3 regions of the Pseudomonas sp. LBUM1643 genome follow, and region 2 is predicted to be linked to each of the others. Evidence: riboswitches for the same ligand, from Rfam matches in the RefSeq annotation. Region 2 holds a riboswitch; each other region holds the start of a gene.

What was found. A riboswitch is a leader RNA that binds a small molecule or an ion and turns the genes downstream of it on or off. The one in region 2 is predicted to bind cobalamin.
Region 1: it holds a riboswitch for cobalamin, as region 2 does, so the genes downstream of both, cobO (cob(I)yrinic acid a,c-diamide adenosyltransferase) here and ACA063_RS16125 (CbtB domain-containing protein) in region 2, are expected to answer to the same signal.
Region 3: it holds a riboswitch for cobalamin, as region 2 does, so the genes downstream of both, ACA063_RS18895 (ABC transporter substrate-binding protein) here and ACA063_RS16125 (CbtB domain-containing protein) in region 2, are expected to answer to the same signal.

Annotation. Positions count from the first base shown of each region.
Region 1 is NZ_CP166813.1:1,814,527-1,817,796, reverse strand. Features, by position in the region: gene ACA063_RS08185 (cobyrinic acid a,c-diamide synthase CobB) at 1-1,217, opposite strand, end outside; gene cobO (cob(I)yrinic acid a,c-diamide adenosyltransferase) at 1,214-1,825, opposite strand; cobalamin riboswitch at 1,907-2,139, opposite strand; gene ACA063_RS08175 (PQQ-dependent sugar dehydrogenase) at 2,291-3,270, shown strand, end outside.
Region 2 is NZ_CP166813.1:3,606,325-3,609,594, reverse strand. Features, by position in the region: gene cobM (precorrin-4 C(11)-methyltransferase) at 1-641, opposite strand, end outside; gene ACA063_RS16135 (cobalamin biosynthesis protein) at 723-1,136, opposite strand; gene ACA063_RS16130 (CbtA family protein) at 1,133-1,840, opposite strand; gene ACA063_RS16125 (CbtB domain-containing protein) at 1,852-2,043, opposite strand; cobalamin riboswitch at 2,164-2,390, opposite strand; cobalamin riboswitch at 2,587-2,801, shown strand; gene cobW (cobalamin biosynthesis protein CobW) at 2,902-3,270, shown strand, end outside.
Region 3 is NZ_CP166813.1:4,203,302-4,206,571, reverse strand. Features, by position in the region: gene ACA063_RS18900 (FecCD family ABC transporter permease) at 1-369, opposite strand, end outside; gene ACA063_RS18895 (ABC transporter substrate-binding protein) at 366-1,379, opposite strand; cobalamin riboswitch at 1,524-1,718, opposite strand; gene ACA063_RS18890 (low affinity iron permease family protein) at 2,328-2,696, opposite strand; gene ACA063_RS18885 (hypothetical protein) at 2,923-3,270, shown strand, end outside.

The DNA.
Region 1 (3,270 bases), 1.8 Mb from region 2:
TCACGATAAACCGCCTCGGCCCCGCGCCCACCGTTCGGGCTCAGCCCACGGGCGATCGGTTGAAGCTCGGTGCTGGTCAAAGAGTGGTGATAGGTATGCCCGCGCAGTGAGCCTTCGGGCAAATCGACCGCCTGCAACGCCAGCGCCGCCAGTCGCTTTTGCATCACTGCATCTCCCGCCAACAAGCCGACCAGCTTCGCGCGCGTGCCGTCGACATCGGTCAATGAGTCGAGCAGGTACAACATGCCGCCACACTCGGCCAGCAGTGGTTTACCAGCGCTATGGTGAGCACGAATCGCATTCAGCATCGAGGTGTTCTGTGACAGTGTTACATGGTGCAATTCGGGATAACCGCCTGGCAGATACAGGCTGTCCGCGTCGGGCAAATGGGCGTCCCGGATCGGCGAGAAAAACAGCAACTCGGCACCCATGGCCCTCAGTAAATCCAGGCTCGCGCCATAGGTGAAAGCGAACGCTTCATCACGGGCCACGGCAATCCGCACGCCCGCCAGCAAGGGCTCGGCGACGATCACATCCGGCGCGGCGAATTCCACCGCCGGGGGCAACGCAACTTCGCAACTGCCAGCCAGTGCATCGGCTGCGGCATCGAGGCGCAGGTCCAGGTCGTTCAACTCACTCGCTTGCACCAGGCCGAGATGCCGGCTCGGCAATTGAATCCCGGTTTCTCTGGACAATGCGCCGTACCAACGCAACCCTTCCGTCAGGCTGCCTTCGAGCAACTGCGCATGGCGCAAGGTACCGACCCGATTGGCCAATACGCCGGCAAACGGCAAGTTTGGCTGATACCGCGCCAACCCCAACGCCAGCGCACCAAAGGTCTGCGCCATGGCCGTGCCGTCGATCACGGCCAGCACCGGCACACCGAAATGCCGCGACAGATCGGCACTGGACGGTGTGCCGTCGAACAGCCCCATGACGCCTTCAATGAGGATCAGGTCTGCCTCACCCGCGGCTTCCCACAGGAGCCGACGGCTGTCCTGCTCGCCAACCATCCACATGTCCAGTTGATAGACCGGCGAACCGCTGGCGCGCTCGAGAATCATCGGGTCCAGAAAGTCCGGACCGCATTTGAATACGCGGACCTTGCGCCCCTGATTGCGATGCAAACGGGCCAGCGCAGCGGTGACGGTGGTCTTGCCCTGACCGGAGGCCGGCGCGGCGATGAGTACCGCGGGGCAATGACGGGGTTGATTCACAATTCGACGCCTTTTTGCGCTTTGATCCCGGCCTGGAACGCATGCTTGATCACGCCCATTTCGGTCACGGTGTCAGCCAGTTCAATCATTTCCGGTTTGGCGCCGCGCCCGGTTACCACGACGTGCTGCATCGGCGGGCGGGCCTGCAAATCGCTGAGTACCTGATCGAGGTCGAGATAGCCGTGCTTGAGCGCGATGTTCAACTCGTCCAGCACCACCAGACCTATCGACGGATCGCGCAACAATTCACGAGAAACTGCCCACGCCGCTTCGGCAGCAGCAATGTCACGCTGACGGTCCTGGGTTTCCCAGGTGAAACCTTCGCCCATCACATGAAAACGCACCTGCTCCGGAAAGCGGCGGAAGAACAGTTCTTCACCGGTGCTGTTACGCCCCTTGATGAACTGCACTACACCACACTGCATACCATGCCCCATGGACCGGGCAAGCATGCCGAACGCCGAGCTGCTTTTGCCCTTGCCGTTGCCGGTGAGCACCAGCAGCAGGCCGCATTCATTCGGGGAGTTGGCGATGCGTTCGTCGATCACGGCTTTTTTGCGCAACATGCGCGCCAGGTGGCGTTCGTCGCGATCAGGGGTATCAGTCATGGGGAAGCTCTCCGTTGGGGCTGGATAACGGCGGGCAGGCACAAGAATAGACGGCAAAAAGCCTGGCATCGCCCACCGTGATGCCGCTGGATGGATCAGGCCGGTCTCCGGGCTCATGAGCGGCTTGACGCCGAACTGCGCGCCTTCCCATACCGATAATCGACACAGTGGCACAAGGCGCAGTTTTTACTCATTTACCGTTGCGGGGGCAGCGCCGGGATCGCGAAGCTTCGTGCAACAAAGCGATCACTCACCGGCTTCCCTGTTTCACTCTGTCGACGACGTCACAGAGCACCTGAAACAAGCCGCGAAGGTTAGAGGGTTGGGGGTGGAGCGTCAATTAAAGACGGGACTTGTCTGCGCGAATAACTGCCGCAGATCGTTTGATTGATTGTGCCCCGTTGAACCATCGCACATTTGCGCTTCTCTACTGATCAGGTCAATGCATTTAAAGGGAAGATCAGCATGCGCAAACCCCAGCTCGTTCTCGTCATCGCGCTCGCCGGAGGTCTCGTCGCCTGCGGTGAAACCTCCAGCCTGCAAGTCTCCGACGGCACCGGTCCGTCACCCAAGCTGCCAGAACCGAACAAGACCCTGATACCGACGGTGAACATCGCCCCGGCCGTCGGCTGGGCTGACGGTGCCAAACCGACAGCCGCGGCCGGCACGCAGGTGGCGGCATTTGCCGAAGGGCTCGATCACCCACGCTGGCTCTACGTGCTGCCCAATGGTGATGTGCTGGTGGCGGAAACCAACGCACCGCCAAAGCCCGATGATGGCAAAGGCATAAAAGGCTGGGTCATGAAGACCGTCATGGGACGCGCGGGGGCTGGCGTCCCAAGTCCAAATCGCATCACGCTGCTGCGGGACAAGGATCACGACGGCATTGCTGAAACCCGCACCGTGTTTCTGGAGAACCTGAATTCGCCCTTCGGCATGACCCTGGTCGGCAATGATCTGTATGTCGCCGACACCGACCGCTTGTTGCGTTTCCACTATGCAGACGGTGACACGGCGATCAAATCGCAACCGATCAAAGTGGTCGACTTGCCGGGTGGTACGCTGAACCATCACTGGACCAAAAACGTTATCGCCAGCAAGGATGGCAACAAGCTTTACGTCACCGTTGGCTCCAACAGCAACGTCGCGGAAAACGGAATGGACAAGGAAGAAGGCCGCGCGGCCATTTGGGAAGTGGATCGCGCGACCGGCAATCACCGAATTTTCGCTTCGGGCCTGCGCAATCCCAACGGCATGGCCTGGGAGCCGGATAGCGGCGCGTTATGGACCGCTGTCAACGAACGTGACGAAATCGGCAGTGACCTGGTGCCGGACTACATCACCTCGGTCAAGGACGGGGCCTTTTATGGCTGGCCGTTCAGCTATTACGGCCAACATGTAGACGTTCGCGTTGAGCCACAAAACCCCGACCTGGTGGCCAAGGC
Region 2 (3,270 bases):
CCCTTCGCCTCAACCTTCCCGGCAATGTCCTCAATCGTCCCCACGACCCAATCCTGATCCGGCCACGACGCGCGATGGATCACCGCGATCGGGCAGTCGGCGCCGTAATGGGGAAGCAATTCGGCGAGGATTTTTTCAAGGTGATTGACCCCCAAATGGATCGCCATGGTCGCCTTGTGCTGCGCCAGGCTGGCGAGCTCTTCGCCAGCGGGCATTACGGTTTTGTCGGCATAACGGGTCAGAATCACGCTTTGGGAAATATCCGGCAGCGTCAGTTCAGCCCCCAACAGTGCAGCGCAAGCCGCGGTTGCGGTCACGCCGGGAATGATTTCAAACGGGATGTCGAGCTCACGCAAGTAGCGGATCTGTTCGCCAATCGCGCCGTACAGGCTCGGATCACCGGAATGCACCCGCGCCACATCCTTGCCTTCGCTGTGGGCGGTTTTGATCAATTCAATGATCTGCTCCAGATGCAGTTCGGCGCTGTTCACCACCGTTTCGGCGTGATGCCCCTCCAAGACTGCAGTGGGCACCAGAGATCCTGCATAGATGATTACAGGACAGCTGCGAATCAGCCGCTGGCCTTTGACGGTGATCAGTTCCGGGTCGCCGGGACCTGCGCCAATGAAGAAGACAGTCATCGTCGTATCCTGTGAAAAAAGGGGCGAGGCACACCTTCAGATGAAGATTGCTCATGATCGGGGTGGGGATTATTGAGGATTTTAAGCGGTGCACGCCAATGCGAGGGTGGCCTGAGCGTATTTTTGTCGCGAAATCAGCAGCTTTGCCGGTGCGTCAGCCAGCTGTTCGGCGAGGGCCAGTGCGGCGCTTTCGGCGATGCCATAGCAACCCGTGCGCTCAAAGGCGATGTCCGAATGATGGCTGAGTTGCTCTTGATAACCCGCCAACTGCTCGCTGCTGAAGTACATGATCGGTAATCCCAACTGTTTGGCGAGCTCGATCAGGCCAGGCTCGTCACGCTTCAGGTCGATGCTGGCAAGTGCCTTGATCTGGTGAAGTTCGATCTGATGCGCCTGAAGGGCCTGGTCGAGCAGTGCCTGCAACGTGCTGACCGGGCAGCCGCGTTGGCAGCCCAGGCCGACCACGAGCGTCGGCGCTGTGCTGGCATGGGTCATGCGCGGTATTGGCCTTCACCTTTGCGGCGGAACAACCAGGCGCTGATCAGGCCCAGGGCCAGCCAGAACGCGACGTTGGTCAACTGCGAAGCGATTTTGAATTGAGCTTCCAGCGCTTCCGGGGCGAGCATCGAGTGCACTTCCGGTTGCGGCGCGCCGATCACATGGGGAACGGCCAGGATCGCCACGCCCAGGACCTTCATCAGCCAGTGACGGCTGAACACGATCAGTGCGATCCCGACGGCGGTAGAGGCGGCGGTGCCGATCCACCAGATCTGGCGTTGCGCCAGGTCGGCAGCGGCAGTGCCTGGCAGTTCAGGCGGCAGGCCCAGGGTTGGCGCGAGGACGAACGTGGCGTAACCGGCCAGGCCCCACAGCAAGCCTTGCGCGGTGCTATTGGGCGCACGCAGGGTGTAGAGGCCAGCGAGCATCAAGGCGAAACCAACCGCTACAACCAGGTTGCCACCGGTGGTGGACAGCACGCGCTGCCAGCCGTCTTGCGGCTCCCAGGCTTCGGCATCGTGGGCATGAGCGGCCATGGCAGTGCCGGTATGCTCATGGATTTCTACCGCGACAGGCTCTGATTTTTCGTAGGTCTCGGCCTGCAAAATCAGCGGAGCGACCCAGAAGCTTTGCAGCAGGGTCAGCAGGAGGGCGGCCAGCAGCCCGGTGAAACCTGCGGTTTGCGCAATACGCTTGATCATGTCGGCAGGTCTCAATGGCACGGGAATGCGGAGCTGTGACGGGTATCGTGGGCGGCGTTGTGCACCGCTTCGATGTGGGAGAACCCGGCAAAGTACACAAGGCATGCGCCCAGGATCGACGCACACAAGGCGGCGGTCAGGCGTTGAGTCAGGGTCGTGGTGCTGCTGGCGGTGTTGCTGCCGGTGGTGCTGATGGTCGACATGGCGCTTCCCTCTGGTCTGTCAGCGGGTGAATAGAGCGCATGGAAGATCCCTGCGAATCGGGCACGCAGAGATGCAACAGCGCCCGCCCACCGCGGGTTTGTTATTCAGTGAAGGTGAAAAATCACTGTGTGTTGCGGGCCGGTCTCCGGGCTCACGAGGGGCTGGGGTTTGGCCTCAACCTGCAAGAATCACCTTCCCATGCCGAACTGCTGGCACAGTGGATTTGATTCTTCAATCGCTTACCGTTGCGGGGGCAGCACCGGACTGACATGGCCTTGAGTAAAGCACATGATTCACCGGTTTCCCGTTTCACCCTGTGAAGGGCACCCGTAACAAGGCGTGTAGGAGAGCATGGGCGGGGTTTGGCGTCAATTGGCAAGGGTTCTCGTTAGGGGCGAAGACTAATGGGCTCTATGTAGGAGCTGCCGAAGGCTGCGATCTTTTGATTTTGTTTTTAAAGCAAAGTCAAAAGATCGCAGCCTTCGGCAGCTCCTACAGGGGAGCGCGTGAAGCTCAACGATTGACCCGCCCCAAGACCATGCGTAGCCTTGCGCATTCGAGGTTCTTCGGTATTTGCCGAAGCTAAGAAGGGAACGCGGTTCAAGCCGCGGCTGCCCCCGCAACTGTGAACGGTGATGTTCGCTGCCACGCCACTGCAAACCCTGTCCAACGGGTTCGCGGGAAGGCGCAGCGAATGCCAGGCGAAACTGCCCGGCACGCCGTCAGCCAGGAGACCTGCCTCGAAACAGATTCTCACTACAACCGGGCGGGGTGATCCGGTGGCGAACTCTTCCGCGCGCGCACCTGTCGCAGCGATTGTCGTCCCGCATGCCCGCCACCTTGCCAAAGGGCATCCGATGAAAACACTGGCCAAACTCCCCGTCACCATCGTTACCGGCTTCCTCGGCTCGGGCAAGACCACCTTGCTGCGGCACATGCTCGACAACGCTCAGGGCCGGCGCATCGCCGTCATCGTCAACGAGTTTGGCGAGCTGGGCATCGACGGTGAAATCCTCAAGCAGTGCGCCATCGGCTGCACCGAAGAAGAAGCCAACGGCCGCGTCTATGAGCTGGCCAACGGTTGCCTGTGCTGCACCGTCCAGGAAGAATTTTTCCCGGTGATGCGCGAACTCGTTGCCCGTCGTGGCGACCTCGACCACATCCTTATCGAAACCTCCGGCCTCGCCTTGCCAAAACCACTGGTGCAAGCCTTCCAGTGGCCGGAA
Region 3 (3,270 bases), 600 kb from region 2:
GGACAACGAAACCGCGCCAGCCCCCACACCCAGCAACGCCACCAGCACGGCACCTGTGGACGCGCCGGCGGAGATGCCGAGCAGGTAAGGATCAGCCAACGGATTGCGCAACAACGACTGCAGGATCACCCCGCAAGTCGCCAGCCCGGCGCCACAGGCAGCGGCCACCAGGGCGCGGGTCAGGCGGTAGTTCCAGACGATGCCTTCGTCGATGGGATCAAGCACATGCCCGGCTGCCCACAGCTTGTTGGCCAACACCTGGAACACCACGCTCGGCTCGATCGGCGTTTCACCAATGGCCACGCCAGCGATCACTGCCAGCAGCAGTGTCGCGAGCGCCAGCAGCGTGCGAATCAGCGTCCTGGTCATTGCGGCAGGTCGTAGCCATTGATGGCGGTCGCCAGTGTTTCAAGGCCGTCGAACATTCTGACGCTGGCCTGCATCGCCATGGCGTCGAGGATAATGATCCGGTTGTTTTTCACCGCGTCCATGTTGCGCGTCACCGGGTCACTGCGCAGGAATTGCAGTTTCTTTTCATGATCGTCAGCAGGGAATCGCCGGCGGTCCATGCGCGCAATCACCAGGAACGTCGGGTTGGCCTTGGCGATGGTTTCCCAGCCCACTGTCGGCCATTCCTCGTTGGACTCAACGACGTTGCGCACGCCCAAGGTGTTGAGCATGAAATCCGGGATGCCCTTGTGGCCGGCGACGTACGGGTCGATGTCGAGGCTGGCGCTGGAGAACCAGAACAGCGCGCTGGTGTGCTTCAGGTCCTTGTTCTGCACCGTAGCCATCGACTTCGCCAGGCTGGCCTTGAGTTCGGCGTTCAACTGCTCGCCACGGGCCTGAACATCAAAGATCTGCGCCAATTGGCTGATGCTTTTGTAAATGCTGTCGATGCGAAACGCCTCCAGCCGCGTGCCATCGGCGCCGACCAGGTTGTCTTTGGCTTCGCAATCGGAGGGCATCAGGTAGGTCGGAATATTCAGCTCATGAAACTGCTCGCGAGTGCCCACTGCGCCTTGCGGACCGACCATCCATTCCAGCTCCACCGCCACCAGTTCAGGACGTTTGCCGATCACCGCTTCGAAACTCGGCTCGTTGTCGGCCAGGCGTTCGATCTTGTCGTTCTGGGTCTTGTACGTGGACAGGACATCGTTGAACCACAACGATGTGCCGACCAGCTTGTCGCTCAAGCCCATGGCATAGAGCATTTCAGTGCCGGCCTGGCCAATGGTCACGGCCCGGACAGGCGCGTGCTGGAACGTCAGCGTGCTACCGCAGTTTTCGACGGTGAGGGGATACTGTGTCGGGTTCGCCTGGGCGAGGGCGCAAAGACCCAGGCCCGAGAGGAGGGTGGCGAAGCGGGGCAGCAGCATGAGGCGATCTCCATTTGAACCGTACACGGAGCAGAGGTATACGGTCTGGAAACACATCATCGAACGCTGCGGCAAGGGCAGTGCAAGGCCGATCACCGAAGTGACGCACGCGACAAGGATGTCCTTCCCGGACACCCCGCCGGTTAGTGATTTGCTTGGCCGGCAGGTCTCCTGACTGATGCGTCATCGCCTGGTTCCGGCCTTCCCGGGGGTGATCCCAGTGGCGTTCGTGGAGCAGGCTCAGCATCTACAGTTGCGGGGGCAGTTCCGTTTGATGCTGTGTGAGCATCACGGATTCCCTATTAATCCCATGTGGAAACCGGCGGCGGCATGGTAGTCGATCAGACCGTCCGAGGGGAACCTGTCTAACCCCGATGCACCCAGATCTACTGTAGGAGCAAAGCTTGCTCGCGATGGCGTCCTGACAACCAAGCCACATCCCCCAGATGCACCCGGATTAACTGTAGGAGTGAGCCTGCTCGCGATGACGACCTGTCAGGCAACAAGTTTCTCCCATATGTACACCGATCAAACTGTGGGAGCTGGCTTGCCGGCGATGGCGGCCTGATCGGCGGTGGGATTGTTGTTGGTGTACATATCCGTTTCTGCGGTCATGGCTACTATTGGTTTCGCTTTTACAGCGAGTCACTTGGAAGAGCCCCAAGTAACCAAGGGCTCTTGCCCCTTTCGTGCGGTGCCTCGCTAAGGCTCGGCATACCCTCGCTCCGGTCCTGCTCCGTGGGCCCGCCGCGATCGGCCATCCATGGCCGTGCGCGGCTAACCCGGCATCCTTGCCGGGTTACCCACTGCGCAGAACCTGCGCTCGGCCTTACGAGGGGGCAAGAAGATCAAAAGCAAATCAAAAGCACATCAAAAGCAAATCAAGTGCAAATCAAAAGCGGACCGAACTGCGTTTTTTCCAGGTATTGGTTGCGTTCGCCGTAGGCTTCAATCACTCACCTTGATCGCCTCAACATCCCCCAAAGAGCTGTAATGCTTACGCAGCTTCCTCAGGTCCCGGCTCCCCATTTTGTCCAGTGACAAGGTAGCGTTCTGCGCTTCTTGGGTGGCTCGAATCAGCTCGTCGATTTTCAGATGCAAGATATCGTTGTCGCGGTTTTGGGTGTTCTGGATGAGGAAGACCATCAGGAACGTGATGATCGTGGTGGAGGTGTTGATGATCAGTTGCCACGTGTCGTTGTAGTGGAAATAGGGACCTGTGAGTGCCCATACGATGATCAGGACAATGGCGGTGAGGAAGGTTTTTGAGCTGCCGGCTCGATTGGAGAGTGCCTGGCAGAATTGTGAGAATTTCATGAGTACCTACTCTTGCGATGGTCAGTGATAGACCGCAGTGATTCTTTGAAATTCTTTTTCATTCTCTTTCATCAGCGAGCATTTTCCTCCCGTGTATCCGAGGGTTCACGTCGCTCATCATTTTGTTGGAACTCCTTTCAACGTCGCTCCGTCATCTGAACTGAGGGGGGCTGCGAGCGCTCGTGGCGTACCCGATAACGCTTTTTTTTGAACAGCGAGGGACGTCATGAATAGTTCAGACAGCAGGACTGACGGTCAGACCGATCGTCAGGACTCCGGAAGACCGGAAGCCGATTTTCAACATTTGAAGGAGGGCGTTACCGAGGCCCTTGGTGATGCGCGGCAGCAAGCGGATGCGCAGTTCGGGCAGTACCGTGACACAGCAGCAGACCAGATCGAGGCACTGGCCCAGGGGGCGAAATCTTTTGTCTCCGAGATAGAAAGCAAGGACACGCTCGGTATGTCCGACTACCTGGCCGATATGGCCGAGTCCATGAGCGGGCTGGCCGGCAATCTGCGTGGCAAAAGTGCCGAACAGCTGCTGCACGATGCAGCCGATCTGGCGCGCAGCAAC